3 regions of the Allobosea sp. RCC_152_1 genome follow, and region 2 is predicted to be linked to each of the others. Evidence: predicted binding sites of a transcription regulator. Region 2 holds the regulator's gene; each other region holds the start of a gene.

The links. The regulator PhoB, encoded in region 2, activates phosphate uptake and scavenging genes when phosphate is short. The targets are predictions, from matches to a motif close to TGTCATNNANCTGTCAT.
Region 1: phnC (phosphonate ABC transporter ATP-binding protein) is a predicted target of PhoB. The motif match lies at 6,216-6,232, and genes of this name have one in related genera.
Region 3: AB6806_RS07205 (alkaline phosphatase) is a predicted target of PhoB. The motif match lies at 4,573-4,589, and genes of this name have one in related genera.

What each region holds. Positions count from the first base shown of each region.
Region 1 is NZ_JBFUPU010000005.1:236,410-246,788, reverse strand. It holds gene phnG (phosphonate C-P lyase system protein PhnG) at 1-411, opposite strand, end outside; gene phnF (phosphonate metabolism transcriptional regulator PhnF) at 498-1,265, shown strand; gene AB6806_RS18300 (alpha/beta fold hydrolase) at 1,375-2,457, shown strand; gene phnE (phosphonate ABC transporter, permease protein PhnE) at 2,471-3,325, opposite strand; gene phnE (phosphonate ABC transporter, permease protein PhnE) at 3,322-4,203, opposite strand; gene phnD (phosphonate ABC transporter substrate-binding protein) at 4,309-5,223, opposite strand; gene phnC (phosphonate ABC transporter ATP-binding protein) at 5,295-6,113, opposite strand; gene AB6806_RS18275 (efflux RND transporter periplasmic adaptor subunit) at 6,547-7,629, shown strand; gene AB6806_RS18270 (efflux RND transporter permease subunit) at 7,629-10,379, shown strand, end outside.
Region 2 is NZ_JBFUPU010000002.1:740,964-751,342, reverse strand. It holds gene ppk2 (polyphosphate kinase 2) at 1-421, opposite strand, end outside; gene AB6806_RS10005 (ATP-binding protein) at 563-1,621, shown strand; gene pstS (phosphate ABC transporter substrate-binding protein PstS) at 1,746-2,771, shown strand; gene pstC (phosphate ABC transporter permease subunit PstC) at 2,945-3,916, shown strand; gene pstA (phosphate ABC transporter permease PstA) at 3,935-4,816, shown strand; gene pstB (phosphate ABC transporter ATP-binding protein PstB) at 4,856-5,662, shown strand; gene phoU (phosphate signaling complex protein PhoU) at 5,685-6,404, shown strand; gene phoB (phosphate regulon transcriptional regulator PhoB) at 6,417-7,115, shown strand; gene AB6806_RS09970 (SpoIIAA family protein) at 7,168-7,554, opposite strand; gene AB6806_RS09965 (LysR substrate-binding domain-containing protein) at 7,611-8,522, opposite strand; gene AB6806_RS09960 (amino acid ABC transporter permease) at 8,725-9,624, shown strand; gene AB6806_RS09955 (amino acid ABC transporter ATP-binding protein) at 9,621-10,379, shown strand, end outside.
Region 3 is NZ_JBFUPU010000002.1:181,429-191,807, reverse strand. It holds gene AB6806_RS07225 (NAD(P)/FAD-dependent oxidoreductase) at 1-184, shown strand, start outside; gene AB6806_RS07220 (FtsX-like permease family protein) at 239-1,540, opposite strand; gene AB6806_RS07215 (ABC transporter ATP-binding protein) at 1,540-2,250, opposite strand; gene AB6806_RS07210 (hypothetical protein) at 2,228-2,695, opposite strand; gene AB6806_RS07205 (alkaline phosphatase) at 2,770-4,515, opposite strand; gene AB6806_RS07200 (MFS transporter) at 4,797-6,017, shown strand; gene AB6806_RS07195 (superoxide dismutase) at 6,134-6,880, opposite strand; gene AB6806_RS07190 (methyl-accepting chemotaxis protein) at 7,156-8,658, shown strand; gene AB6806_RS07185 (response regulator) at 8,713-9,180, shown strand; gene AB6806_RS07180 (STAS domain-containing protein) at 9,263-9,577, shown strand; gene AB6806_RS07175 (response regulator) at 9,583-9,942, shown strand; gene AB6806_RS07170 (chemotaxis protein CheA) at 9,953-10,379, shown strand, end outside.

The DNA of each region.
Region 1 (10,379 bases), on a different contig from region 2:
CTTGGTCGCCGCCGCCTTGCGCGAGGCGAGGTCGCGGGCCGCGTCCTGCTGCGCAGCCAGCGCGGCGATGCCATCATGCAGGCCGCCTTCATACCGACCGTCTTGGGTCTCGTCCTGAAGGCGGGCATCGAGCAGGGCTGCGAGCCGCGCCTTCCGGTGGTCGCGGCCCAGCGCATAGGAAAAGCCCATCCGGCCATTGGCGAGGCGCACGACGCAGCGGGTCACGGTGGCCTCGCCGAGGTTGAAGCGCCGTCCGGCGCCGCCGGCCCGGCCTTCGACCATCACGGTCCCGGTCTCCGGCGCCTTCAGCACCTCATGCTCCGGCAAGGCGCCGAGCAGGCCCGCGATCTCGTCGCGGGAAGCGCGCGACAGGGTCGCCATCCAATGTTGTCGAGGGGTTCTTGCATTCATCCGCCGGCTCGCTGGTCAGCTTCAAAGGTCTAGACTATAATGCCTCTGACGATGGTGAATGTCTATACTTTTTGGATGAATTTTTGATGACGCAGGACGTGGTGCAAGAGACGGCGCAAGGTGCGCTGCCGGAGGGCGAGGGCGGCACGGTCTGGCGGCGCATCGCCGACGAGCTGGCGGCCGCGATCGAGCGCGAGGAGTACCGGCCGGGCGACACGCTGCCGGCCTCGGTGGCGCTGGCGGAGCGCTATGGCGTGCATCGCCACACCGTGCGGCAGGCGTTCCGCCACCTTGCGGACCTCGGGCTGGTGACGGTGTCGCGCGGGCGCGGCACGCAGGTCAGCGCGCGGCGCGTGCCCTATCCGATCGGCCGGCGCGTCAGCATGCGGACCAATTTCGGCAAGCTCGGCATCGTCGGCACCAGCCGCATGCTCTCGGCCGAGATGGTGGAGGGGGAGGCGGAGCCCTGTGCGGCGCTGGGGCTTGCGGCCGGGACGCGGCTCTGGCGGGTCCGGGGCGTCAGCCTCGGCGACGGCGTGCCGATGGGGACCGGCACGCACTGGCTCTCGGTCGCGCGCTTTCCGGATTTCGACCGGGTCTATCGCGAGGCCGCCGGCTCGATCACGGCTGCCTTCAAGGCCTATGGCATCGAGGATTATGTGCGCCTGTCGACGCGGCTCACCGCAAGGCTGGCGGATGAGGCGGAGGCGGAGCTGCTCCAGATCGCGCCGGAAGCGGCGGTGATGATCTCGACGGCGGTCGACGCGCTGCCGGACCTGACGCCGATCCATCTCGTCGCGAGTGTCTTCGCCGGCGAGCGCATGGAGATGGTGATCGAGCCGTTTCGCGAGTGAGCGGCCGCCTGGAGCGGCTTGCATCCCGGCCGATGGCGCGCGATCCTCGGTCGTACCGATCACGGCACGGCCTCGAGACCATGCCGGTCGCATCTGAGGAAATGCCATCATGGACATGGTCAGCCGGTCGCTGCGCGCGGCCTTCTTGCTTCTTGCCGTCTGCCTGCCCATCGCCACGGCCGCTGCCGACTACCCGGCGCCGAAACGGGGGGTTTTCGTCGCGAAGGATTTCCGCTTCAGCACGGGCGAGAGTTTGCCGGAGATCAAGCTCGGCTATGTCACGGTGGGCGACCCGTCCGGCGAGCCCGTGCTGATCCTGCATGGCACCTATGGTTCTGCCGCCAGCATGCTGAGCCCGGCGTTTGCGGGCGAGCTGTTCGGCCCCGGCCAGGCGCTCGACGCGAGCAAATATTTCATCATCCTGCCGGATTCGCTCGGCGTGGGGCAATCGTCGAAACCATCGGACGGCCTCAGGGCCAAGTTCCCGCGCTATAACTACGAGGATCTGGTCGAGGCGCAGTATCGGCTCGTCACGGAAGGGCTCGGCCTGCGCCATCTGCGGCTCGTGCTCGGCAATTCGATGGGCGGCATGCATGGCTGGCTCTGGGGCGTCAAATATCCCGGCTTCATGGACGCGATCGTGCCGATGGCCTCGCAGCCTACCGAGATGTCCAGCCGCAACTGGATGATGCGGCGGATGATCATCGATGCTGTTCGCAACGACCCGGAGTGGAAAGGCGGCGACTATAGCGCGCAGCCCACGGCCTTCCGCGTCGCCAACGTCTTCTTCGGCATCGCCACCAGCGGCGGCACGCTCGCCTACCAGCAGATGGCGCCGACCCGCGAGGCAGCCGACAAGCTCCTCGACGGGCGGCTCAAGGCGCCGTTCGATGCCGATGCCAACGACTTCTTGTATCAGTGGGATGCCTCGCGGGACTACAACCCCGCGCCCAGGCTGGGCTCGATCAAGGCAGCGGTGCTGGCGATCAATTCCGCCGATGACGAGCGCAACCCACCCGAAACCGGCGTCATGGAGCGGGAACTCAAGCGTCTTCCGAATGCAAAGCTGCTGTTGATCCCGGCGAGCGCCGAGACGCGCGGCCATGGCACGACGGGGATGGCGAAGTTCTGGGCCAAGGATCTGGCCGCCTGGCTGCCGACTGTGCCGCGCCGGCCGGCCGGAGCCGAGTGAGGCGACGCCTCGTTCACACCGCCCGCTTGCCGATGATGGCGAAGCGCAGCTTGCTCGACAGGAAGTCGATGGCGGAGACCGCGACGAGGATCAGCAGGATCAGGAAGGAGGTCTGCTGCCATTCCAGCGTGCGGATGGTCTCCGCGAGATAGAGGCCGATGCCGCCGGCGCCGACGATGCCGATGATCGTCGAGGAGCGCGTGTTCGACTCGATGAAGTAGAGCACCTGGCTCGCGATCACCGGCAGCACCTGCGGCAGCAGGCCGAAGCGGATCTCGTGGCTCTTGCCGCCGCCGACCGAGGCGATGCCCTCGACCGCCTTGCGATCGGCCGCCTCGATCGCCTCCGAGTAGAGCTTGCCGAAGGCGCCGAAATCGGCGGTCATGATGGCGAGCATGCCGGCGAAGGGGCCGAGACCCACGACATTGATCCAGATCAGCGCCCAGATCAGCGCATCGACGCCGCGGATCGTGTCGAGCGAGCGGCGTGCGAGGAAGTGGACGATCCGGTTGGCGACGACGTTGCGCGCGGCGATGAAGCCGAGCGGCAGGGCAAGGATGGCCGCCAACACCGTGCCGAGGAAGGCGATGGCGATGGTCTCGAACAGCGCCTGAACGAAGATCAGGGCCTTCGCCCAGGAGCCGGGATCGGGCGGCAGCATCAGCACGACGAAGGAGCCGAGATTGCCGAAGCCGGCCAGCACCCGCCAGAGCGTCGTCTCCAGCGTCGTCAGCCCGTAGAGGAAGAGGCCGAGGATGAAGACGACGGTCGCGATGGTGAAGAACCGCGTCCGGGTCGATCCGCGGATGGCGGCGGCGTGGCGCTGCAGGATGTCGCTGCGCTCGGTCGCGAAGATGGCGATGCTCACGAGCGGCTCTCCAGGCTGAGGAGGGCGTGGCGCAGCCGCTCCGTGCCGAGGTCGATCAGCATCACCGCCAAGATGATCAGGAGCATGATGGCGCTGACATCGGTGTAGTAGAATTTGCGGATGGCCTCGATCAGGTCCTGGCCGATGCCGCCGGCGCCGACGAAGCCCATGATCGAGGCGCCGCGCACATTGATCTCGAAGCGCAGCAGGGCGTAGCTCGCGAAGTTGGAGAGCACCTGCGGCATCACGGCGAAGCGCACCACCTGCCACCAGCTTCCGCCGGTCGCGGTGATGCCGTCGACGGGCTTCAGGTCGATGTTCTCGACGACCTCGGAGAAGAGCTTGCCGAGCGCGCCCATGGTGTGGATCGCGATGGCGAGCACGCCGGGCAGCGGCCCGAGCCCGAAGGCGATGACGAAGATCAGCGCGAAGACGATCTCGGGGACGGTGCGGCAGAATTCGAGATAACGGCGCACCGCGAAGCGCAGCCAGGGCGCGCGGCCGAGATTGGCGGCGGCGGCGAAGCAGAAGAGGAAGGCGCCGGCCGCGCCCAGGATGGTGCCGACATAGGCGATCAGCACGGTCTGCCAGAGCAGCCTCAGCCAGCGCGCCAGGCCCCAGTACCATTCGGCGAGGTCGGAGCCGAGGCTGACGAGGCGCAGCGTCGGCAGCGTCTGCCAGATATAGTTCGGGAAGCGGTGGATATTGTCGATGAGCGTGCCGAGCCTGACCTCGGCTCCGACAGCGGAAAGCCAGACGCAGATCGCGAAGACGGCGATGCCGACCAGCATCTGGCGGCGCTTGCTCGCGGCGGCCTGCCGGTAGCTTTCGGCATGGGCCGTGATGGCCGGGTCGTTACGGTCGATCGCGAGGGTCATGGAGGCTGCCCGTGGAGAAGGGCGTCATTCTCGGGCCCGCGGCGCGCGGACCCGAGAAGCTCTTTGAAGAGATGCTCGGGGCAAGCCCGAGCATGACGGGCTGAATTACGACGACTTCTTCTTGCGCAGCGAGTCGACGAAGGTGATGAGCTCGATGACCGGGTCGTAGGCCTTGTTGTCGACGGCGACGAGCGGGCCCTGCTTGCCTTCATAGATCTTGTCGAAGGCGGCCTTGTCCTTGGTGGCGAGGTTGAGGACGGCGTCGCGGATCTTGGCCTTGAGGTCCTCAGGCAGGCCTGAGAGATAGGCCATCGGCGAGTTCACGATCTGCTCGGACTTGTAGATGATCCGGAAGTCCTCGGCCTTGGCCATGTTCTTGCGGGCCATGCGCAGCAGGTTCGACTCGTTCTCGTCGTTCCACCAGTTCGCGGCGACGTCGACGGTGCCCTGGCTGAGCGCGATGATCGCGTTCTCGTGGCTGCCGGTATAGACGACCTTGGAGAAGAAGGTCTCCGGGTCGATCTTCATCTTGTCGAGGACGAAGCGCGGCACGTTGTTGCCCGAGGTGGAGTTCGGGTCGACGAGGCCGAGATTCTTGCCCTTGAGATCCTCGATCTTCTGGTAGGGCGAATCCTTCTTCACGTAGAAGACGGAGTGATAGCCCTTGGTGCCGTCGAGATTGGTCTCGATCGCGAAGGCGTCGACCTTGACGCCGGTGACGCGGGCGCGGGCGAAGGAAGCCGGGCCGTACATGCCGATCTGGATGTTGCCGGCGCGCTGGCCCTCGATGATCGCGGCGTAGTCATTGGCGACGCGCAGCGTCACCTTGGTGCCGAGCTCCTTCGAGAGATAGTTCACGAAGGGGGTGTAGCGGTCGACGACGCCCGAGGCGTTCTCGGCCGGGATGATGGCGAAGACGAGCTCCGGATACTTCGCCTTCCAGTCCTGGGCGAAAGCCGGGGTGGCGGCGACGGCGAGGCCGGCGGCGGCGAGCTTCAGGGTATGACGACGGGTCAGCATGCGGTCTGCTCCTTTGGGTGCGGGTCTTCGGGTTAGGCTCGTCTTCTCGCGGCTGGCGGCGCGGCGGCCGCTCAGGCGATCTTCTGCTTGGCGCGCTTGGCTTCGGAGGCGGCGATGGCGTCGAGCGCGTCCAGGGCCTCGGCGCCGGCATCCTTCGCTTCGATGCCGTAGAGCTCGGCCGCGACCTCGCGGGTCAGCGCCTGCGGCACGTCGTCGAAGACGACCTTGCCGGCGGCCATGCCGATCAGCCGGTCGCAGTATTTCGCCGCGATATCGAGGTCGTGCAGGTTGCACATCACGGTTATGCCGTGTTCGCGGTTGATGCGGAACAGCGCGTCCATCACGACCTGGGTGTTGCGCGGGTCGAGCGAGGCGATCGGCTCGTCGGCCAGGATGATGCGGGGCTCCTGGACCAGAGCGCGGGCGATGGCGACGCGCTGCTGCTGGCCGCCCGACAGGGTCTCGGCGCGCTGGGCGAGGAGATGGGCCATGTCGAGCCGCTCGAGCGCGGCGATGGCGCGGATCTTGTCGTCGGTGGAGAAGCTCTTCACCAGCGTCAGCGCGGGCGAGCGGTGGTTGAGCCGGCCGAGCAGCACGTTGGTGAGCACGTCGAGGCGGCCGACGAGGTTGAACTGCTGGAAGATCATCGCGGTGTCGCGGCGCCAGCGCCTGAGCGCGGTGCCCTTCAGCGTCGTGATGTCACGGTCCTCGCAGATGATGCGCCCGGCGCTCGGCTCGGCGAGCCGGTTGAGCATGCGCAACAGCGTCGATTTGCCGGCTCCGGACCGGCCGATGACGCCGACCATCTCGCCGTTGGGGATCGACAGCGAGACATTGTCGACGGCGTTCTTGTCGCCGAAGCGCTTCACCAGGCCTTCGATGCGCAACATGAAAGGTTCTCGAACATGACATTTCGCACGATGGCGACACCGGGCCGGCCGGAGCCGTCGGAGCCAAGGTTCATGCATGGGAAGAAGCGCTATCGGCCGGAGATGACAGCGGCGTGACGGCGGGCGGCCGCTGTGCGGCTCCGAACGGCCTTTCACGGGGCCGGGCGGGCCAACATTTTCGTGAGGTCGGTAAAATGCGCTTGGACGATGGGTGACTTATCGGCAGGATGAGGATGGATGCCTGCGTGCGGCAGAGGCGCCGTATCGGCGCGTCGCGCCCCGGCAGGTATCTTGCATAGGTGCCTAAAGGCGCCGGATCGATGCGGCGGCGGCGCAAAAACATGCGTTTTTGTGCCGCTGTGGCGTGCCGGCATCTTAGCAAGGCCTTTCGTTCCATTTAAGACCAACCGGCGGCAACGGAGCCCCCAGCCTGATGAAGCGGTTCGTTCTCCTTCTCCTCGTTGCCGGCCTGGCAGGCGGCGGGTATTACGGCTACCGGATACGTCTGGCCGGCAGCCAGCCGGCCCAGGCCAGCGTGGCGCCGACTGCGCGTGCGGCGGTGCCGGTGGAAGTCGCCTCCGTCGAGATCATGACGGTCAGCGAGGAGGTCGAGGCGCTCGGCACTTTGGCCGCCGACGAATCCGTCGTCATCGCCCCCGAGATCGCCGGCCGCGTCGTCTCGCTCGGCTTCAGGGAAGGCGAGCCGGTCAAGGCCGGGCAGGAGCTGGTCAAGCTCGACACCGCGATCCTCGATGCCGAGCTCAAGCAGGCGATGGCCGATCTCGGCCTCGCCCGCGACACCAACGAGCGTCTGAGGGGTCTGGTCTCGCGCGGTTCCGGCACGCAGGTCGCGCTCGACGAATCCGCGGCGAAGCTCGCCTCGACCGAGGCCCGCGTCCAGCTCGCCAAGGCCAAGCTCGCGCAATCGACCATCCTCGCGCCGTTCAACGGCGTGGTCGGCCTGCGCGCGGTCGGCGTTGGTGACTATGTCCCGGTCGGCAAGCCGCTGATCACCCTGACCAGCGTCGACCCGATCAAGATCGATTTCCGCGTTCCGGAGATCTTCCTCAGCCGCCTCAAGGTCGGGCAGCCCGTGCAGATGCGGGTCGATGCAGTCGTCGACCGGAAATTCACCGGCAAGATCTTCGCGATCGACCCGGTCGTGGACGTGAACGGCCGCGCCATCCGCCTGCGCGCGACGATCCCGAACGCGGATCTCGCGCTCAAGCCCGGCCTCTTCGCCCGCCTCGCCATCACCATCGACCAGCGCCCGAACGCGATCGTGGTGCCGGAGATGGCGGTGGTGCCGGATGCCGTCGGCAAGATGGTCTATGTCGTCGAGAACGGCAAAGCGAAGCGCCTCAGCGTCGAGCTCGGCAAGCGCCTGCCGGGCAAGGTCGAGATCGTCAGCGGGCTGACGCCCGGCATGCAGATCATCACCGCCGGGCAGATGCGGCTGCGCGACGGCGCCGCCATCGCGATCAAGGACAAGATCGTTCAGACGAGCCAGCTCTGATGAGCCTGTTCGAACTCTTCGTCCGTAGGCCCGTCCTCTCGACGGTCATGAGTCTGCTGGTGATGCTGATCGGCTTCGTCAGCTACGGGCGCCTGACCGTGCGCGAATATCCCAATATCGACGAGCCCGTCGTCTCGGTGCGCACCGATTATCGCGGCGCCTCGGCCGAGATCATCGAGACGCAGGTCACCCAGATCCTGGAGAACTCGATCGCCGGCATCGAAGGCATCGAGATCCTGTCCTCGACCAGCCGCCAGGAGCGCAGCTTCATCCAGGTGCGCTTCCGCCCGGATGTCGACCCCGACGTCGCGGCCTCGGATGTGCGCGACCGCGTCAGCCGCGTGCGCAGCCGCATGCCCGACGAGATCGACGAGCCCGTCATCGCCAAGGTCGAGGCCGACTCGCAGCCGATCCTGTATCTCTCGCTGACCAGCTCGCGGCACGGGCCGCTCGAGCTCACCGACTTCGCCGACCGCTTCATCTCCGACCGCGTGCAGAACGTCACCGGCGTGGCGGAGGTCCGCATTCTCGGCCAGCGGCAATACGCCATGCGCATCTGGCTCGATCGCGCCCGGATGTCGGCCTATGACGTCAGCGTCCAGCAGATCGAGGCGGCGGTCCGGGCCCAGAACATCGAGATCCCGTCGGGCCGCATCGAGAGCAACGACCGCGAATTCACCGTGCTCTCGCAGACCAGCATGACGACGCCGGAGGAATTCCGCGAGATCGTCATCAAGGACGCCAACGGCTTCTCCGTGAAGCTCAAGGACGTCGCCAAGGTCGAGCTCGGCGCGCGCGAGGAGCGCAACGCCGCCTGGTTCGGCGGCGCGCCCTCGGTGACGATCGGCATCGTCAAGCAGGCGACGGCCAACCCGCTCGACGTCTCGGCCGGCATCGAGGAGGCGCTGCCGGGCATCATCGAGGATCTGCCTCAGGGCATGTCGATCGCCAAGTCCTATGATACCTCGGTCTTCATCGACCGCTCGATCAAGGCGGTCTACCAGACGATCATCGAGGCGACCGTCCTCGTCGTCCTGATCATCTTCATCTTCCTGCGCTCGCTGCGAGCGACGCTGATCCCGCTGGTGACGATTCCGGTCTCGCTGATCGGCTCCTTCGCGCTGATGTATGCGCTCGGCTTCACCGTGAACACGCTGACGCTGCTCTCGATGGTGCTCGCCATCGGCCTCGTCGTCGACGACGCCATCGTCGTGCTGGAGAACGTGCACCGTCATATCGAGGACGGCATCGCGCCGACCAAGGCGGCGATCCGCGGCATCAACGAAATCGCCTTCGCGGTCGTGGCGATGACGCTGACGCTGGTCGCGGTCTATGCGCCGATGGCGTTCTCGACCGGCCGCACCGGCAAGCTCTTCATCGAATTCGCGCTGACGCTGGCCGGCGCGGTGCTGGTCTCGGGCTTCGTCGCGCTGACGCTGACCCCGATGATGTGCGCCAAGCTGCTGCGCCATCACGATTCCCATAGCTGGCTGTTCAACGTGCTGGAGCGTGGCTTCAACGCGCTGTCGCGGGGCTACAGGGCGTCGCTGCGCGCGGCGCTGTCGGTGCGTCCGCTTATCATCCTGCTGGCGGTCGGCGTCGCCGGCGGCGGCTACTACTTCTTCACCCATCTGCGCTCGGAATTGTCGCCGGTCGAGGATCGCGGCACGATCAACGTGATCGGCGTCGCGCCCGAGGGTGCCACGCTGTCCTTCACCGCCGACTATGCCCGGCGGGTCGAGACCTATTTCAAGAACATCCAGGAGGTCGAGACCTACCTCGTCATCGTCGGCTTCCCCGACGTGACCCGCGCCATCGCCTTCGCCCGCCTCAAGCCCTGGGAGGAGCGCGAGCGCAAGCAGCAGGATCTGGTCGCCGAGATCAACCGGGGGCTGTCGCAGATCCCCGGCATCCGCCTGTTCGCCACCAATCCGGCCTCGCTCGGCCAGGGCCAGGCGAACAGCAAGCCGGTCGAGTTCGTGCTGCGCTCCTCCGAGCCCTATGCCCAGATCAAGTCTTATGTCGACCAGCTGATGGCGGAGGTCGCGAACTCGCCCGTTCTGACCAATGTCGAGAGCAACCTCATTCTCGACAAGCCGCAGATCAAGGTCTCGATCGACCGGCAGCGCGCCGCCGATCTCGGCGTCAATGTCGACATCATCGGCCGCACCATGGAGACGCTGCTCGGCGGCCGGCAGGTGACGCGCTTCAACATGAACAGCAAGCAGTACGACGTCGTGCTGCAGGTCGAGGGCACGGAGCGCAACACGCCGCAGGCGCTGCAGTCGATCTATCTGATGGGCCGCGGCGGCGCGGTGGTGCAGCTCTCCAGCCTGGTCAAGGTCGAGGAGAACGTCGCGCCCAAGGAACTGGTCCGCTTCAACCAGCTCCGCTCGGCGACGATCACCGCGATCCCTGCGCCCGGCTATTCGCTGGGCGATGCGCTCAAGGTGCTGGAGGAGGGCGCGGGGCGCGTGCTGCCCAGTTCGGTGCAGATCGACTATTCCGGCCAGAGCCGCGAGTTCAAGCAGTCGGGCGCCAGCATCTTCATCGTCTTCCTGCTCGCGCTCGGCTTCATCTATCTGGTGCTGGCGGCGCAGTTCGAGAGCTTCGTCGACCCCATCGTCATCATGGTCTCGGTGCCGCTCTCGCTGACGGGCGCGCTTGCCGCGCTGTACTATTCGGGCGGCACGATGAACGTGTACAGCCAGATCGGCCTGATCACGCTGGTCGGCCTCATCACCAAGCAC
Region 2 (10,379 bases):
TGGGCAGGGCGACGATACGGGCCTGGCGCGGATTGAGATGCTGGGTGAAGCGGGCGATGGTGCCGCCCTTGCCGGCGCCGTCGCGGCCCTCGAAGACGACGACGATGCGCTCGCCATGCTTCTGGGCCCAGCGCGTCAGCTTCTGCAATTCGATCTGCAGCGGCTCCAATTCGCGGTTGTAGCGCTTGCGCTTCATCCGCTTGCCATAGGGGTAGTCGCCGCTGTGATAGGCGGCGTCGACGATCGCTTCCGGCAAGGTATCGGCCTCGATGTCGAAGCCCTTGGCCTTGCCGGCCTTTTGGGCCTTGCCGGTGCTCTTGGACTTGTCCGGCTTGGGCGGCCGCTTCTCCTTCGGGGTCGATTGCGTCGCCGGCAGCTGGATCAGGTTTTCGATCTCGGCGCCTGAGAATTTCTTCGCCATCGTTTCTGTCTCCTCGCCGGGACGAGCCCGTTTCTTCCCCGGCGGAGCCTAGCCGGCTACCGCGCCGAAGGGAATTGACGCCCTCTGCCGTTCCGCGCAGGAAGAGCCGAGCCGGCAACGGCCGGCAGCTTCGGACGTTCCATGATCGACACCGCCGTTTTCCCCATCGCCGCTGCGCGCGGCTTCGTCGAGGCGCTCGGCACCGCCGTCGTGCTGCTCGACGAGCTCGGCGTCGCGCAGGCGCTGAGCCCGGCGATGCGCGCGCTGATCCCGGGGCTCGAGACCGGCAAGCTCCTGGCGCTGGTGCTGCGCGACCCCGACCTGATCGAGGCGATCGAGGCGGTGGCGCTGGATGGTGGGCGCAAGACGATCGAGCTCGTCGAGCGCGTTCCGGTGGAGCGGACCTTCCGCATCCACATCGCCGCGCTTGCCGGGCGGGCCGAGCGCCGTCCGACGCTCCTGACCTTCGAGGATCTGAGCGAGCAGCGCGTCATCGAGCGCATGCGCGTCGATTTCGTCGCCAATGCCAGCCATGAATTGCGCACGCCGCTGGCCTCGCTGCTCGGCTTCGTCGAGACGCTGCAGGGGCCGGCGCGCAACGACGAGAAGGCCCGCGAGCGCTTTCTCGGGATCATGCGCGAGCAGGGGCTGCGCATGGCGCGGCTCGTCGACGACCTGCTCTCGCTGTCGCGGATCGAGCAGCGCGCCCATGTCGCGCCCGACGCGCCGGTGGATCTCGCCGGCATCGCGCGCGAGATCGTCGATTCCCTCGCGCTGCTGGCGCGCGAGCGCGAGGTGACCCTCAAGCTGAAGGCGCCGTCCGAACCGCTGCAGGTGCCGGGGGACCGGGACGAGTTGCTGCGGCTGATGGAGAACCTGGTCGAGAACGCGATCAAATACGGCAAGCGCGGCGGCGAGGTCGCAATCGCGGTCGAGATTCATGACGGGGAGGCCAGCGTCTGCGTCCGCGACGACGGGCCGGGCATCGCGCCTGAGCATCTTCCGCGCCTGACCGAGCGCTTCTACCGTGTCGATACGGCGGCCAGCCGCGAGGCCGGCGGCACGGGACTGGGGCTCGCCATCGTCAAGCACATCGTGCTGCGCCATCGCGGCCGGCTCACCATCGAGAGCAAGCCGGGGCAGGGCGCTGCCTTCAAGGCGATCCTGCCCCGCTACGGAACGGGCCGCAGCGCGGCCTGAGCCCTGACAATCCGGAACGGCCCGAGCCTTTGTGACAGTTTTCATGACGGAATGTCATGTGGCTGTCATACTGAGGGTGTTCTGACGAGGTCGCTGCAAACAGCGACCCAGAGAGGACATCTCAATGCGCAAGATTCTCGTTCTCGCGGCCGTTGCCGCCGGGATCGCCGGTTCCGCCCAGGCTGCCGACATCACCGGCGCCGGCGCGACCTTCCCCTTCCCGATCTATTCGAAATGGGCCGAGGCCTATCAGAAGGAAGCCGGCGTCGGCCTGAACTATCAGTCGATCGGCTCGGGTGGCGGCATCCGCCAGATCAAGGCGAAGACCGTCGCCTTCGGTGCGACCGACGCCCCGCTCAAGGGCGAGGAGCTCTCCAAGGACGGCCTGATCCAGTTCCCGACCGTGATGGGCGGCGTCGTTCCGGCCGTGAACATCGCCGGCATCGAGCCGGGCAAGCTCAAGCTCTCGGGCGAAATCGTCGCCGGGATCTATCTCGGCGAGATCAAGAAGTGGAACGACCCGAAGATCGTCGCGCTCAACGGCGATCTGAAGCTCCCCGACGCCAACATCAACCCGGTCTACCGTTCGGACGGCTCGGGCACGACCTTCGTCTTCACCGACTACCTCTCCAAGGTTTCGGCCGAGTGGAAGACCAAGATCGGCAACAACACCGCCGTGCAGTGGCCGGTCGGTATCGGCGGCAAGGGCAATGAGGGCGTTTCCGCTTCGGTGAAGCAGGTCGCGAACTCGATTGGCTATGTCGAGTACGCCTATGCCAAGCAGAACAAGCTCTCCTACGCCCTGGTGAAGAATGCCGACGGCAACTTCCCGATGCCGACGATCGAGGCCTTCCAGGCCGCGGCCGCCAATGCCGACTGGAAAGAGCAGCCGGGCTTCGGCATCTCGCTCAACAACCAGAAGGGCAAGGATGCCTGGCCGATCACCTCGGCGACCTTCATCCTGGTCCATGCCAAGCCGGAAAGCCCGGCCGACGTGCAGGCCGCGCTGAAGTTCTTCGACTGGGCCTACAAGAGCGGCGACAAGCTGGCGAGCGATCTCGACTACGTGCCGCTCCCGGCCAACGTCAAGGACGAGGTCCGCGCCGCCTGGAAGGGCGTGACCGACAACTCCGGCAAGCCGATCTTCTGATCGCAGCCTGACCGACAGGGCGAGGCGGGTTATCCCGCCTTGCCCGACCACGCTCAGCCTTCATCCTGAGGAGCCGCCGGTCGCGGCACCGGAGGCTCTTCAGGATGAGGGCTGAGGCCGATCGAACCGGACCGGCTCGAGCAGCCTCGGCGACATTATCGGAGCCTCGCGGAATGACCGCCGTAACCGACATGAAAAGCATTCCCCCGGCACCGGTGATCCGGAAGACGCCGAAGGCGACCTTCGACCTCGTCTTCCGCAATGCGAGCTTCCTCGCGGCGCTGCTGGTGCTGGTGCTGCTCGCGGGCATCATGCTCTCGATGATCGTCGGCGGCTGGCCCGCCTTCCGCGAATTCGGCCTCGGCTTCATCACCTCCAGCGTCTGGGATACGCAGAACGAGCAGTACGGCGCCTGGCCGGCGATCGTCGGCACGCTCTCGACGGCGCTGATCGCGCTCGTCATCGGCGTGCCGCTCTCGCTCGGCATCGCCGTGTTCCTGACGCAGCTCGCCCCGCCCTGGTTCAAGCGGCCGGTCGCGACCGCGATCGAGCTGCTCGCCGCCGTACCCTCGATCATCTACGGCATGTGGGGGCTGTTCGTCTTCGCGCCGCTCTTCGCGGCCTATGTCCAGATCCCGCTCTCGAATATCGTCGAGGGCATCCCGATCGTCGGCACGGTGCTCTATTCGCGCTCGCCCTCGGGCCTCGGCATCTTCACCGCGGGCATCATCCTCGCCTTCATGATCGTGCCCTTCATCGCCTCGATCACCCGCGACATGCTGGAGCAGATCCCCTCGGTGCTGCGCGAGAGCGCCTATGGAATTGGGGCGACCACCTGGGAAGTCGTGCGCCATGTGCTGGTGCCGCAGGCCGGCGTCTCGATCATCGGCGCGATCATGCTCGGGCTCGGCCGTGCGCTCGGCGAGACGATGGCGGTGACCTTCGTGGTCGGCAACGCCAACCGGCTCTCGGCCTCGATCCTCGACCCCGGCTCGACCATAGCCTCGCGCATCGCCAACGAGTTCAACGAGGCGATGGGCCTGCAGCTCAATTCGCTGATCGCGCTGGGCTGCATCCTGTTCTTCGTCACCTTCGTCGTCCTCGTCATCGCGCGGCTGCTGGTCGCCCGGGTCAAGAAATTCTGAGGTCTGGGTCAGATGAGCATGTCCACCTCTTCCGCACCGGCCGCATCGCACATCGCCTGGGGGCGCGTGCGCCAGTCGCGCCGCACCGCCGACCGCGCGATGAAGGTCATCGCCACCGGCTTCACCTTCTGCGCCATCTTCGTGCTGTTCTGGATTCTCGGCATGCTGCTGGTGAAGGGCATCGGCGGGCTCTCGCTCGCGACCTTCACCCATGTCACGCCCGGGCCGGGCTCCGAGGGCGGCGGCCTCGCCAACGCCATCGTCGGCTCGATCGTGCTGACCTTCCTGGGCATTGCGGTGGCGACGCCGATCGGCGTGCTCGCCGGCACCTGGCTGGCGGAATACGGCCGCGGCTCCAAGCTCGCCAACATCATCCGCTTCATCAACGACATCCTGCTTTCGGCGCCGTCGATCCTGATCGGCCTGTTCGTCTACGTCATCCTGGTCGAGCCCTTCCGCGGCTATTCCGGCTGGGCCGGCGGCGTCGCGCTCGGCATCATCGCGATCCCGGTCATCGTGCGCACCACCGAGGACATGCTCAGCCTCGTGCCCGGCCCGCTGCGCGAGGCAGGCTCGGCGCTCGGCGCGCCGCCTTCCGTCGTCATCACCAGCGTGACCTGGCGCGCGGCGAAGGCCGGCATGGTCACTGGCATCCTGCTGGCACTCGCCCGCATCGCCGGCGAGACGGCGCCGCTGATCTTCACCGCGCTGAACAACAATTTCTGGTTCTCGCCCAATCTCGTCGGCGGCGTTTCCAACCTGCCGGTCACGATCTACCAGTTCGCCTCCGCCCCTTACGAGAACTGGCAGCAACTCGCCTGGGCTGGTTCGCTGATCATCACGATCTCGATCCTGCTGCTCTCGATCATCGCCCGGCGCGTCGTCGCCGGCGGCAAATAAGACTTGAATCCAGCCCGGTCGCGCCCGACCTTGAGGACCATGTCGATGCTTTCGACCCTTGAACTCTCCCCGCAGTCGCTCGATGCCGAGGCTCCCGTCCGGATCGCGGTGAAAAACCTCGATTTCTACTACGGCGAGCACAAGGCGCTGAAGAACATCAATCTCGACTTCCGTGACCGCCATGTCACGGCGCTGATCGGGCCTTCGGGCTGCGGCAAGTCGACCCTGCTGCGCATCTTCAACCGGATCTACTCGCTCTATCCGGAGCAGAAGGCGACCGGCGAGATCATGCTCGACGGACGCAACATCATCTCCAACGACGTCGATGTGAACGAGCTGCGCTCGCGCGTCGGCATGGTGTTCCAGAAGCCGACGCCGTTCCCGATGTCGATCTACGACAACGTCGCCTTCGGCATCCGCCTCTACGAGAAGCCGCCGAAGTCGGAGCTCGACGACCGCGTCGAGGGCGCACTGCGCCGCGCCGCGCTCTGGGACGAGGTCAAGGACAAGCTGAAGAGCTCCGGCATGGGCCTCTCCGGCGGCCAGCAGCAGCGCCTGTGCATCGCGCGCACCATCGCGCAGAAGCCGGAAGTGATCCTGTTCGACGAGCCGACCTCGGCGCTCGACCCGATCTCGACCGGCAAGATCGAGGACCTGCTGGAGCAGCTCAAGAGCGACTTCACCATCGCCATCGTGACGCACAACATGCAGCAGGCGGCGCGCATCTCGCAGTACACGGCCTTCATGTATCTCGGCGAGGTCATCGAGTTCGCGCCGACCAACACGATCTTCATGAACCCGGCGAAGAAGCAGACGCAGGATTACGTCACCGGCCGGTTCGGCTGAGCGGCGACGGAGGAGGAACCCCATGACCGACCATATCGTCCGCTCCTACGACGCCGATCTCGAAGGCCTTCGCCGCAGCCTCGCCGAAATGGGCGGGATGGCCGAGCGCATGCTCGGCGATGCGACCGTGGCGCTGGTGCGCCGCGACACCACGCTGGCCCAGAAGATCATCTCCGCCGATCAGCGCCTCGACAATCTCCAGCGCGAGGTCGAGGAGAAGGCGGTGCTGACCATCGCCCGGCGCCAGCCGCTGGCCAACGATCTGCGCGAGCTGATCTCCGCCATCCGCATCGCGGCGGATGTCGAGCGTGTCGGCGATCTCGCCAAGAACATCGCCAAGCGCGCCGTCGCCATCTCCGGGCAGTTCCAGCCGCCGCACCGCGCCGTGGTCGGGCTGGAGCACATCAGCCGCCTCGTTCAGGCGCAGCTCAAGGACGTGCTCGACGCCTATGCCGCCGGCAACGAGCAGAAGGCGCTCGAGGTCTGGCGCCGCGACGACGAGATCGACGCGCTCTACACCTCGCTGTTCCGCGAGCTCCTGACCTATATGATGGAAGATCCGCGCAACATCACCTTCTGCACGCATCTCCTGTTCTGCGCCAAGAACATCGAGCGCATCGGCGACCACACCACCAACATCGCCGAGACGATCCACTATCTCATCACCGGTGACTCGCTCGACGCGAACCGGCCGAAGCTCGACACGACCAATATCGAGGTCGAGGCGATCACGGGTAGCTGAGGCTAAGGAATCATGGCGGCACGCATCCTGATCGTCGAGGACGAAGAGCCTCTCACCCTGCTGCTGCGCTACAACCTCGAAGCCGAGGGCTTCGAGGTCGACAGCGTGGCGCGGGGGGACGACGCCGAACTGCATCTGCGCGACCACACGCCCGATCTGGTGCTGCTGGACTGGATGCTGCCGGGCCTTTCCGGCATCGAGCTCTGCCGCCGGCTGCGCTCGCGGCGCGACACCGAGCGGGTGCCGATCATCATGTTGACGGCGCGCGGCGAGGAGACCGAGCGGGTGCGCGGGCTCGCGACCGGCGCCGACGACTATGTCGTGAAGCCGTTCTCCCTGCCGGAGCTGACGGCGCGCATCCAGGCGCTGCTGCGCCGGGCGAAGCCCGGCCATGTCGCCGGTCTTCTGCAGGCGGGCGACCTTGAGCTCGACCGCACCACCCGGCGCGTCCGCCGCGCCGGCAGCGAGCTGCATCTGGGGCCGACCGAGTTCCGCCTGCTCGAGTTCCTGATGCAGGCACCGGGCCGCGTCTATTCCCGCGCCCAGCTCCTCGACGCCGTCTGGGGCCGGGACGTCTATATCGACGAGCGCACCGTCGACGTGCATGTCGGCCGCCTGCGCAAGGCGATCACGCCTGCCGACGCCAAGGACCCGCTCCGGACCGTGCGCGGCGCGGGCTATGCCTTCGACGAGACGTTCGCCAGAAGCTGACCGCCGCCGGAGCTGACACGCGAGCCGAGCCCCGGCTCGCAGCGCCCGTGCTTCAGGTGTCGGGGCCGCCCTCGATATCGGCGGCCCAGGCCAGCGCGGCTTCGCGCTCGGCCGGCGGGAAGGTGCGGATCTCGACGAAGGGGACCACCGGGGCGAAGAGCCGCGCGACGCGATCGAGCCAGCCCTTCTCGACGATGATCGCCTCCTTGGGGAAGCGCCTGAGTTCCCAGAGCTTGCCGAAGCTGTAGCGCGCGTCCTTCCAGGCGGCGGCGAAGGTCATGTCGTCGAAGGCGGTGATATCGGCGAGGATCGCGACCTTCTCGTGCCGGCTCAGCCGGTCTTCGACATCGGCGGCGACGCGCTCGATATCGGCCGGCTCGATGGTGCCGCTGAACGCGATGGCGAGAACATGGTCGGGAGCCGGAAGAATGGTGATCATGGCGGCCTCCTCCTGTGCCGATGTCAACGCATGGCCGGCCGGGAGGTTGCGGGCGCTCAGGCTGCTCGCGTCGCCGCGTCGAAAGCCGCGGCCTCCGTCCTCAGCCAGGCGATGAAGGCGTCGAGGCCGGGGCGCGAGGGCTGGTCCAGGCGGCGGGTCAGCCAGCAGCCGGTGACGCTGGTGAAGCCGATATCGAGCGGGTTGACCAATGCGCCCGAAGCCAGTTCCTCGGCGACATAGCAGCGTGGCGCCAGCGCGACGCCGAGCCCCGCGACCGCGGCGCGGATGATGACGGAGTAATAGCCGTATCGGACGGTATGGGCCGGCACCGCGCCGCGCAGGCCATGCGCCTCGGTGAACTCGGCCCAGAAGGCCGGCATCTGGTAATGCTGCAGCAGCGTCATCTTCTGGATGTCGGCGGCGCGGCGGAAACCGCCCATGCGCTCCAGCAATTCGGGCGCGGCGACGAGGGCGACATCGCGGCCGAACAGATAATGCGCCTCCTTGCCGGGCCAGGGCGGGGTGCCGTGGTTGATCTCGATGTCGGGCTCTTCCGTCTCGTTTTCGCTGACATAGTTGGTGAACTGGACATCGACGCCGGGATGGGCCTCGGCGAAGACGGGGAAGCGCTCCATCAGCCAGCGCTCGCCGGCGATGGCGACCATGTGCAACCGGATCGGCCGGGCGATGGCGACGCGCTCGGCCAGGCGCATCGCACCGCGTTCCATCTGCTCCAGGGCGGCCTCGGCATAGGGCAGGTAGATTGCGCCGGCCTCGGTGAGCTTGAGGCCGACCGGATTGCGCTCGAACAGCACGGTGCCGAGATGGTGCTCGAGCGACAGGATCTGCTTGGAGACCGCGCTCTGCGTCAGGTTGACGACGCCTGCGGCGCGGGCGGTCGAGCCCAGTCGCGCGACGGTGACGAAGGCGCGCATGGCGGTGGAGGAGGGCGGGGGCCGCAAGGCCATGGGTATTCCGTTTTGGACTAGGCTACCGGAGATCGTTTCGTTTGCTGGCTGCCGGGTCAAGAGGTCATTCTTACGCTTGGGGAGGAGGGGCTCGCATGAATTTGACAATCTGCCCGTGCTGCGGTGGTTTCCGCGGACCAACGGCATCGCGGTCGATGGCGCTTTCGAGAGCCGCCGGCAAGCCTGTCCGGGAGCGCCGTCGATGAGCCATGCCGTCACCTCGCCGGTCGCCAGCCGCGATCTGGCCGCGATCGCGCGACTCAGGATCGTGCCGCGTCGTTTCTATGGGCGTTGGGTCGCGGCGGCGCTCATCATCGCTGTCCTCGCCTGGATCGTCGCCGCCTTCGTCAAGGGCGACATCGCCTGGCCGGTGGTCGGGCAGTTCTTCACCGCGCCCGCGATCCTCTCCGGTCTCGGCAACACGCTGATCATGACGGTCTGCGCAATGACGCTGGGCATCGTGCTCGGGGTCGTCTTCGCGATCATGTATATGTCGCCGAACCCGGTGCTGCGCAGCGTCGCGCTGTTCTACATCTGGTTCTTCCGCGGCACGCCGCTGCTGCTGCAGCTCCTGATCTGGTTCAACCTGGCGCTGGTCTTCCCGACCATCGGCATTCCCGGGCTGTTCTCCTGGCGCACCATCGACATCATCGGTCCGTTCATGGCGACGCTGCTCGGGCTCGGCATGAACCAGGGCGCCTATACCGCCGAGGTGGTGCGCGGCGGCATCCTCTCCGTCGATACCGGGCAGACCGAAGCCGCCAAGGCGATCGGCATGACGCGGCTGACGGCGCTGCGTCGCATCGTGCTGCCGCAGGCGATGCGCGTCATCATTCCGCCGGTCGGCAACGAGGTGATCAGCATGGTGAAGCTGACCTCGGTGGCGAGCGTGATCCAGTATGCCGAGATCCTGCGCAACGCCCAGACGATCTATTTCGCCAATGCCCGCGTCATCGAATTGCTGATCGTCGCCGCCGGCTGGTATCTGCTCGTGGTGACGCTGCTGCAGATCGGGCAGTATTTCCTCGAGCGCCATTTCTCGAAGGGACGCGGCGAGAGGCGGGCGAAACGCACCGTCAAGATCGAGGAGGAGCCGGCATGAGCGCGGCGCAGAACCAGGCGGATGCGGATACCGCCATCGTCACCGTCGCCAATGTCAGCAAGTTCTTCGGCGATCTGAAGGCGCTGAACGACGTCTCGCTCTCGGTCGAGCCCGGCATGGTCCAGTGCATCATCGGGCCGTCTGGCTCGGGCAAGTCCACGCTGCTGCGCTGCATCAACCAGCTCGAGAAGATCGACCAGGGCGCGATCCGCGTCGATGGCGAACTGATCGGCTATCGCCGCGTCGGCGACGAGCTGCACGAGCTGACCGACCCGGAGATCGCGCGCCAGCGCCTCGTCACCGGCATGGTGTTCCAGCGCTTCAACCTGTTCAACCACATGACGGCGCTGCAGAACATCATCGAGGGGCCGCTGACCGTGCTGAAGCGGCCGCGCAAGGAGATCGTCGCGGATGCCATGGCGCTGCTGGAGCGTGTCGGCCTCGCCGAGAAGCGCGACGCCTATCCGAGCGAGCTCTCGGGCGGGCAGCAGCAGCGCATCGCCATCGCCAGGGCGCTGGCGATGAAGCCCAAGCTGATGCTGTTCGACGAGCCGACCTCGGCGCTCGATCCCGAGCTCGTCGGCGAGGTGCTGAACGTGATGCGCGACCTCGCCGCCAGCGGCATGACGATGATCGTCGTCACCCATGAGCTCGGCTTCGCGCGCGAGGTGGCGAACGACGTCGTCTTCATGGACAAGGGCGAGATCGTCGAGCGCGGCACGCCCGACACGGTCCTGGTCGCACCGACCCAGGCC
Region 3 (10,379 bases), 560 kb from region 2:
CTGGATCAAGCTCAGGGGCCGCCTGGCCTGGTGGATCTGGGGCGTCGCCCACATCTTCTTCCTGATCGGCCTGCGCAACCGCATCGCCGTGTCGCTCAACTGGCTGTGGATCTACTTTACCGGCCACCGCAGCGCCCGGCTCATCACGCAAGGCAATACGGGCACGCCGCGACAAACCGAGTGACGTGAGCGGCGGCTCTCGTGCCGGAAGCGAAGGTCATGCAGTCGCCGCGCAGCCTTATCCGCGCAGCCCCGCCACTACCGGCCGGCGATAGGAGAGCGCGGCGGGCAGAAGGGCGAACAAGCTGCCGATGACGGCGAGCCCGAGCGCCGGCAGAACTTCGCCGAGGCCGATGGCCGGCGAGAGCATAAGCCCCGTCCGCTGCGCGACGAAGCCAGAGAGGATTTGCGTCGCCAGCGCGCCGAGACCCAGGCCGAGCAGGCAGCCGAGCGCGATCAGCGCGACCATGCCGAGCCAGACGACGAGCATGACATAGGCGCGCGGCGCGCCGAGCGCCCTGAGCACGGCATAGCGTCGGCGGCGCAGCCCGGCGACGGCGAGCAGGAGCAGCAGCACGGAAGCGAGGATCAGCACCGTATTCAGCGCCGAGGCGATGACGAGGATGTCGCGGATGTCGCCGAGCGCGCCGTAAAGAGAGACCAGCACCTCGGCGGGAAAGAAGGCCATGGTGCCGCCCTGCCGATATTGCGCGCGCAGCTGATAGGCACCCGCGACGCTCTTGGGCTTGACGACGATCGCCGGTACGCCGGGAACGCGCTTGCCGTCGAAGGGCAGGCCGATCCGATCTTCCGCCTTCGCGGGACCGCTGCCGGCCACCGAGCCCTGTTTCCAGAATGGCGCGTCGCTCGCGGCTTCCTCGGAGGCATGGCCGTTGCCGAGGCCGTGGACCTCCCAGACGCTCTCGATCGGCACGAGGATGGCGCGGTTCCAGGGCGAGCCGAGGCGGGGCAGCCGGCCGACCACGGTGTAGCCATGGCCCTCATGCTTGTGGCCGTCCTCTTCTGCGTCGGCCTGACCGGGCGTGGCGGCGTGGCCGGCGACGCCGTGGGACGGTGTGATCGTGTCGCCGAGCCTGTAGAGAACGTCGGCGCCGAGCACGGCTTCGCCCTCGGCCGCGAAGAGGCGCCCCTCGCTCGGCGCGATCCGGCCCCAGCGACCGGCGAAGGCGGCCGTCGTTCCGACGATCGCATAGCCGCGGCTGACGTCGCCGAAGGCGATCGGCGCCACCTGCGCCACGCGCTCGTCCTTGAACAGCGTGTTGAGCAGGCGCCCATCGAGCAGCGGCAGCGCGTCCGGCTGCAGATAGACCGCCGACATCAGGAGCTGCGTCTGGCTGCCGGGCGCGCCGATGATCAGGTCGAAGTCATTGGCGGCGCTGGCCGAGCCATGGCGCAGGGCGCGTTCCTGCGCGCCGATGGCGACGCCGGTGGCGATCGCGAGCGCGATCAGCAGGACGATCGCCGGAGCGGTCCAGCGCAGCGCGCGCAGATCGGCCAGCATCATGGGGAAAGGGTTCATCAGGCGGCTTGGCGCTGTGCGGTTCGGGAGAGGTCGAGGCGCTGGCCGAAGCGCGCGAGCAGCGCCGGATCATGCGTGGCGCAGAGCAGCGTGGCGCCGCTCTCGGTGGCGGTTTCGAGCAGGAGGTCGGCGACCTCGGCGGCGTGGGCGGCATCGAGACTCGCTGTAGGCTCGTCGGCGAGGATCAGAGCCGGCCGGCTGAAAAGGGCGCGCGCGATGGCGACGCGCTGCTGCTCGCCGCGCGAAAGCAGGGCGGCGCGGCGGCGCGGATCGGGCAGGCCCATGCGGTGGGCGAGAGCGGCGGCGCGTTCCTTCTCGGTGCCGCTCAGCCGCCAGGCGGAGAAGCTCGCCGGCAGCGCGATGTTGGCAGCGATGTCGAGTTCAGGGATCAGGTGAAAATCCTGGAAGACGAAGCCGATGGTCTCACGGCGCCAGCGGTCGCGGCCGGATTCGGAAAGTTCGGAGACGGCGCGGTCGTGCCAGAGGATGCGGCCTCGGGAGGGGCGCAGGAGCCCGGCCACCAGATGCAGCAGCGAACTCTTGCCGCAGCCCGAAGGGCCGCTGACGCCGAAGCGGCTGCCCGGTTCGATGGCGAGCAGGGGGATATCGATCAGGCGGAAGGGCTGGCCGTCGGCGTCGCGATGGTCGAGCGCAAGGTTCTCCAGCGTCAGGCGCCCGGGGGCCGGTTCAGGCGAGGGTGAAGCCGGCATCCACGATCCTGATCTGGCTGACGAAGCCGGTCTCGGTGTCGGTGGCGGAGCCGATCTCGAGCCGGCCGGTGACCGCGACCTTGCGGCCGGCGCTGACCATCGGCGTCTCGGCCTTCATGAACACCACGACGATGTCGACCGGCCAGTCGGCATCCGACTGGCAGAAGGGGCAGATCGCCAGCGGTTCGCGCGTCAGCACGAAGAAATGGCTTTCAGCCTTCAGCGGCGGGGCCATGTAGCCGAGCATGCGCACGGCGTGGCCACGCAACGCCGTGACGCGATCGGAAAACTGGAAGCCCAGCACCCCGAAGGATTTGTAGAGCCCGTCGAAGGCGATCGCCTCGGCCTCCGTGGCGGCGTGGGCGGTCCCGCAAAGGCTTGCCGCCGCGAGGCGGAGCAGGGCTTCACGGCGGGAGAGCGTCGGGAGGGGGAGGATGCGCTGCATCGCGACCTCGTCTGACTAGGTGGTACGGCCCGCAGGACCGTACCACGTCGGTGTGCGGTCTTGCGCCTCGCGGCTTACTTGCCGCCGAGCGCCAGCGCTTCCGCCATCACGCGGAAGACGTAGGTGTTCGGCTTGTGGCCGCGGAATTTCTCCGCGCCCGGGCCCATCGCCGTCAGGATGACGTCGTCGGCGGAGTGCACGCCGCTATTGGCGTCGAAGGGCAGGTTGCCGGTCTTGCGAGCCGCGAGCGGGCCGGAGCAGTCCTTCTCGTTGGCGATGTTGGTCTTGCCGTCCGGACCCTTCACGGCCGGGACGCGCTCGCCGTCCATGGCGGGGCGGCCGGTGTCGCAGGTGTCGGGATAGGAGCCGTAGACCACCGCGAGGCGGCGCGAGGTGTCGACCTTGGTGGGATAGCCCTCGGCATCGACCGGGCCGTAGTTCGGCGGCACGGAGTCGGCGTAGACGCCGAGCTTGTCGCGCAGGAGCTGGCCCGGGCGGTCGTCGTCATAGGTGCCGATGATCGAGATCGGGTGGGCGTGGTCCGGCACGACGATGATCAGCGTGTCGTTACGGTCGCCGGCGAAGTCCTTGGCGACCTTGACGGCGTTGTCGAGCATGATCGTGTCGAAGACCGAACGCTCCCAGTCGAGCGAGTGGCTGTACTTGTCGATGCGGGCGGATTCGACCATCAGCAGGAAGCCTTCGGGATTGCCCTTCAGCATGTCGATGGCGGCCTTGGTCTGCTCGACGACATCGGGCTGATCCGGGAACTTGGAGAGCGTGCCCTTCTTGGCGAGGCGCAGATCGAAGGCGCCGTCGATATTGCCGGTGTTGTAGAGGCCGAGCAGCTTCTTGGTTCCGGCGGCGGCGGCCGCGTTCATCTCGGCCTTGGTGGTGGCGAGGGTGTAGCCGGCCTCCTTGAACTTCGCGATGAAGTCCTCGCCGTCGGTGCGCTTGGAGCCCGGCGTCGTCTTGGCGAGGAAATTGGGCGAACCGCCGCCCATGATCACGTCCGGCTTCACGTCGTAGAACATCTTGACGATGTCATTGTAGTCGGAGCGGCGACGGGTGTGCGCGACCATCGAGGCCGGGGTCGCGTCCTCGATCTCGGAATTGGTGACGACTCCCACGGCCATGCCGGTGCGACGCTTGGCCAGCTCGGCGATGGTCTCGACCTTGGGATGGTCGAGCGTCAACGCGTTCTTGGCGCAGTAGACGCCGAGCGCGTTGACGCAGGACTTGTGGCCGGTGGTGTAGGCATGGGCCGCATTGGCGCTGTCGGTCACGATGGAATCGGTGCCGGAGGTCGAGATCAGCGCCATGTTCGGCATGTCGTCCATCGCGAGCTCGCCATTGTAGCGGCCTTCTTCCCAGCCCTTCGCCAGGATGCGCGCGGCGGTGCGGTTGGCGACCGACATGCCGTCGCCAATGAAGAGGATGACGTTCCTGGCGCGGCGCGGCTGGGCGGTCGCGAAGACCTCCCACTTCACCGTGGACTTGCTGGTGCCCTGCGTCGCCTCGACCGTGTAGCTGCCGGCCGGGAGGCTGGCGCCGCGCAGCCACAGCGCCGAATGCTTCTGGCCTTCCTCGCTCTGGATGAAATTCGTCGGCCGGCCGAAGATTTCGGCGGCGGGCTTGCCGTTGATCGTCACATTGACGTCGGCGGAGGCCGGGGCGTTGGGGAACTCGACCTTGAAGTCGAAATGCGAACCTTCGAGGATCTCGGCGCGGTTGATCGGGTAGATGGTCTGGGCCGTCGCGGGCATGGCCGCGGCGAGCGCACCCGCCATCGTCATCATCAGCAATCGTTGCGCCTGCATAGGTATCTCCGCCATCGCGTCAGGTCAAAAAGGGCGAGCCGTGCTTAGGCAGCTCGAATGACAATACGATTACCGTTCGGAATACCGCTATTTTGTTATATTATTACGTTTCTTTATTGAGCTTCAACGAACCGATAGGATCAGGTCCGTGAGCAAGGCGCGTGCCGGGTGCATGGCCGCCACCCTCCCATCGGTGGGGCGCGCAAATTGTCGCAAGGGGGGCGATCGTCTACTAGGAACCGTAAGCCAGCTTCCTAACCTCAGAATCGTTCGATAACCCGATGACAGCCGCGGTCCAGGTTTCGACAGCACAGCGCGCCATGATGCCCGTGCTGATCGCTCTCAGCTTTACGCATCTGCTGAACGACATGATCCAGTCGCTGATTCCGGCGATCTATCCGATCATCAAGGATTCCTACCGGCTGGATTTCGGGCAGATCGGCCTGATCACGCTGACCTTCCAGGTCTCGGCCTCGCTGCTGCAGCCGGCGGTCGGGCTCTACACCGACAAGCATCCGATGCCCTATTCGATGGTGGTCGGCATGGGCTTCACGCTGTCGGGGCTGATCGGGCTGGCCTATGCCGGCAGCTACGGCTTCCTGCTGCTTTCGGCGGCCTGCGTCGGCATCGGCTCCTCGATCTTCCATCCCGAGGCGACCCGCATGGCGCGCAACGCCTCGGGCGGCCAGCACGGGCTGGCGCAGGGCATCTTCCAGCTCGGCGGCCAGACGGGCGGGGCGCTCGGGCCGCTGCTCGCGGCCTTCGTCATCGTGCCGCGCGGGCAGGGGAGCCTCGCCTGGTTCTCGGTCGCGGCGCTCGTCGCGATGATGCTGATGGTCTGGACCGCGGCGAGCTATGCAAGGCTCGACCGGGCGCGGCCGCCGAAGCCGGCGGGCGCGGCCAAGGCTGCCGCAGCGCGGCCGGGCAAAGGCTCGGTGGCTTTCGCGATCTTCATCCTGATCGTGCTGCTGTTCTCGAAGAACGCCTATTCGGCGAGCTTCAGCTCGTTCTACACGTTCTACCTGATGGGCAAGTTCGGCATCTCGATCCAGCATTCGCAGGAGATGTTGTTCCTGTTCCTGGCCTCCTCGGCAGTCGGTGCAGTGGGCGGCGGCATGCTCGGCGACCGCATCGGCCGCAACAAGATCATCTGGTTCTCGATCCTGGGCGCGCTCCCCTTCACGCTGATCCTGCCCTATGCCGATCTGTTCTGGACGGGCGTGCTGACGGTGATCATCAACATCATCATGTCGAGCGCCTTCGCGGCCATCCTGATCTATGCGCTGGAATTGCTGCCAGGGCGGGTCGGGCTCGTCGGCGGCTTCTTCTACGGGCTGTCCTTCGGCCTCGGCGGCCTTGCGGCGGCACTGCTGGGCGAGTTCGCCGACCATCTCGGCATCGAGATGGTCTACAAGCTGTGCTCCTTCATTCCGCTTGTGGGTCTGCTCGCCTGGTTCCTGCCCCGGATCAGCGAAGGCGGCGGGACGAAGGTGGGGCATTAGGCGCGCGCGGCACGCTCGCGCGCCGTCATGCTCGGGCTTGGCCCGAGCATCTTTGGCAGGAGATTCTCGGGTCTGCGCTTCGCTTCGCCCGAGAATGACGGCTTGGCAGCGGCCCGTCAGATCGCGAGCTTGCCCGCCTTGGCGGCGGCATAGCGCTCCTCGATCTTCGCCCAGTTCACCACGTTCCACCATGCCTTGAGGTAGTCGGCGCGGCGGTTCTGGTATTTCAGGTAATAGGCGTGCTCCCAGACGTCGTTGCCGAACAGCACCATCTGCTTGTCCATGACGGGGCTGTCCTGGTTGGGCCGCGGCAGCAGGCTCAGCTTGCCGGCCTTGTCGACGGTGACGAAGACCCAGCCTGAGCCGAAGACGCGCAGGCCTGCCGCCTCGAAATCGGCCTTGAACTTGTCGAAGCCGCCGAGGTCGCGCGTGATCGCGGCCGCGACCTCGCCGCCCGGCGCGCCGCCGGCATTCGGCCCGATCACCTCCCAGAACATCGTGTGGTTGGCATGGCCGCCGCCATTGTTGCGGACCAGCGTGCGCAGGCTCTCCGGCAATTGGTTGAGATCGGCTAGCAACTCGCCGACCGTGGCCTTGGCGATGACGCCATTGTCCTTCGCGGCGCCGTTCAGAGCCGCGACATAGGCTGCGTGGTGGCGGTTGTAGTGGATATCCATGGTCGCCGCGTCGATATGGGGTTCGAGGGCGTTGGCCTCGTAAGGGCGCTTCGGCAGCGAGAAGGGGCCGGCGGGAGCCGCCGGCGCGGCGGCTTGCGCCCAGACCTTCGGGGCGGAAGCGAAGAGAGCGGCACCGGCGCTCAGGGCGAACAGGCTGCGGCGCGAAAGCGTGATGGCTGCGGTCATGATGGCGTCTCTCCAGAAGGGTTGCGGTCGTGGGGACGTTGGGATTCCGATCCTCGTCGTGTCGGGCTGTTCTTGAGAGTGACGCGCGGGAACGGAAGGTGTTCCTGCGTCATCCGCCGTGCCCTTCCGCAGAGGCCGCATCGCCGCGGCGCGTGCATGCTGCCATCCTACAGGGCACTCGGCTAGCGGTATCGGCGGCGGGTGGGGGCCCTTAACCGCCAGTTTACCGCGTTTGGCTACGTTCCGGAAGGAATCCAGCCGGGAAGCGCGCCGTCATGCAGGCACAGGCTCTCAAGGTCGTAGCACTACCGCACGAGCCTGCGCCGGCGGCATCCGCGCCGGCCGCGATCCTGCCGGCCGGCGAGGCCGTGCCGGTCGAAACCGGCGCGGCGCGGGCCGTCCGCGAGATCGCGGAGCGCTTCGGCAAGCTCGGCGCCGAGATCACCGATGTCGCTGGGCGCATCGTCGATGTCAGCCGCCAGCTCGACGGGCAGACGAGCGGCCTGCGCCGTGTCGTCGGCGCGGTCGATCAGGTTTCGCATGCCAACAACGCGATCCAGCAGGCGGCGGAGGGCGCCCAGGCCGCGGCTTCCGCCGTGCGCAGCGGGCTCGAGCGCGTCACCGGCTCGGTCAAGCTCGGGCTGAACGCGGCCCAGACCGACATCGAGACGCTTTCGGACGAGGCGCAGTCGATGTCGCAGGCGCTGGCGCAGGCGGTGACCGACGCGCATAAGGCGCGCGCCTCCAGCGACGCGATCCAGGCGATCACCCGCGAGATCCAGTTGCTGGCGATCAATGCGGGTGTCGAGGCGGCGCGCAGCGGCGAGGCCGGCAGGGGCTTTGCGGTCATCGCGGCCGCGGTGAAGGCGCTGGCCGAGCAGACGCGCGAGGCAACCGCCGCGAGCGCCCGCCAGCTCGACATGCTGGTGCGCGCGGTCGATGGGCTGGCCCGGCGCAGCGAGGACAATGCGCAGACGGCACGGCGCGCCATCGACGGCAGCCGGACGATCTCGTCGCAGATTGGCGAGCTCGACAGCTTCGGCCGCTCCGTCGTCCAGCTCATCGGGGAGATCGAGGCGATTTCGCAGCCGACGCGGGAGAACGCGGCTGCCTGCACCAAGGCCGGACAGGACCTTGCCGGTCTGGTGGCGGGCGTCGACCGATCGACGGAGAATCTCGAGCGGGCGGCGCAGCGCACCGACGCTCTGGTGGCGATCAGCGAAGGCATCCTCGGCTCGATCGCGGCCTCGGGCGTGCGGACCGCGCAATCGGAGCTGATCGCGGCCGCCGTCGAGACGGCCGGCAGCATCGCGGCCCTGTTCGAGCAGGGGCTCGCACGCGGCGAGTTCGGCCTCGCCGATCTGTTCGATGAATCCTATACGCTGATACCGGGCTCGGACCCGCAGCAATACCTGACCCGTTTCGTCGCGCTGACGGACCGGTTGCTGCCGCCGCTGCAGGAGAAGCTCCTGGCGTCCAACGACCGCATCGTCTTCTGCGCGGCCGTTGATCGCAACGGCTTCCTGCCGACGCACAACCGCAAATATGCGCAACCCCAGGGCAGCGACCCGGTCTGGAACAACGCCAATTGCCGCAACCGCCGCATCTTCGACGATCGCACCGGGCTGGCGGCGGCGCGCAACCGCAAGCCGTTCCTGCTGCAGAGCTATCGGCGCGACATGGGCGGCGGCGAGTTCCTGGTGATGGAGGATCTGTCGGTGCCGATCATGGTGAAAGGCCGGCACTGGGGCGGTTTCCGCATCGGGTTGAAGGTCTAGCGCCGCCGCGATTCCGGCCAGTCGAGTTGAGTGAGCGAGTTCCGAGTCAGCGCCATGCACATCGCGCCATCCTTTCCAAACCTTTCCGTGCTGCTGATCGACGCCAGTCCGCATTACCGGCGGATCATCCGCACGATGCTGTATCAGGCGCAGCTTCACCGCATCTTCGAGGCCGCCGACCTGCCTTCGGCGGCGGCGATCTTCATCCAGAAGCAGCCGAACATCGTCATTCTCGACTGGGATCTGCCGGATAATGGCGGGCCGAAATGCCTGTCGGCGATCCGCTCGCAGAAGACCTCGCCCTTCGCCAAGGCACCCGTGCTGGTGATGATGGAGCGAGCCGACAAGCGCTCGGTCGTCCAGGCGGCGAAGCTCGGCGCGCATGAGATCATCATCAAGCCGATTTCGCCGAACAATCTATGGGTCCATCTTTCCGGCATCATCAACATACCGCGCAAATACCGGGAGACAGCTGGCGTGGTGACGCTGGTGCCGCGCGCCATCAGCAACAACATGTTCTGATGAACACACACCCTGCCGCTGAAATGCCCGAATGATTGACGCTGGCGGCGTGGTTTAGCGAAATTTTTACCAGTCCGGCGCGATGCTTGCGGGCATTATCCAGGGTCGCGCCTTCATGGTCATCACCGTTTCGCTCCCGCCCTTCCTCGGACGCTCCGAGGCGGCTGCCTTTCGCAACCAGCTCCTGGTGGCGCTTGAGCAGAACGAAAGCGTCTCCGTCGAATGCGCCGGAGCCGGCCCGCTGCCGAGTCTCTGGATCCAGCTCCTCCATTCCGCTGCCGTCAGCGCCGTCGCGCGAGGGCTTTCGGTGACGCTCAAGGCGGCTTCCTCCGAATGCCGCGAATCCTTGCGGGCGATCGGCTTCGATGCCGCTCGAAGCCCCCTCGTTCTGGAGTGACAGGCATGAAGATCCTGGCCATCGACGATACGAAGACGCTGCTTGCCCTGCTCACCCTGACCTTGCGCAATGCCGGGCACGAGGTCGCGGAGGCCGAGAACGGCGAGGACGGCCTGACGAAGTTCGAGCAGTTCAAGCCGGATCTTGTCATCACCGACCTCAACATGCCTGTGATGGACGGCATCGAGTTCACGCGCGCCTGCCGCTCGCGGCCCCTGGGGCAGAACACGCCGATCATCGTGCTGACCACCGAGAACGGCGCCGAGATCAAGGCCGAGGGGCGCCGCGCCGGCGCCAGCGCCTGGATGGTCAAGCCCTTCGAACCCAACACCCTGCTCGGCCTCGTCGCCCGCTACCAGAACTGAAGGGCGGCCGATGGATCCGTTGGCAGAACTCAAGCAGACCTTCTTCCAGGAATGCGACGAGCTCCTCGGGGCGCTGGAGCAGAAGCTCCAGGCGCTCGACGAGGGCTCCAGCGATCCGGAGGACGTCAACGCGGCCTTTCGCGCCATCCACTCGATCAAGGGCGGGGCGGGGGCCTTCGGCTGCACCGAGCTCGTCGGTTTCGCCCATGTCTTCGAGGCTTCTCTCGACCATCTGAGGTCGGGCCGCGTCGCGATCGAGGATGCGCCCTTCACGCTCTTCCTGCGCTGCTCGGACGCGGTCGCCGATCTGGTTTCGGCTGCGCGGAACGACGAACCCGCGACCGAACGGCCCGATCTTCTCGCCGCTCTGGAGCAGGTCGGCCAGGAGCCGCGTGCACAGGCGGCGCCAGCGGTGGCTGCGCCGGCGGCGGCCGCGC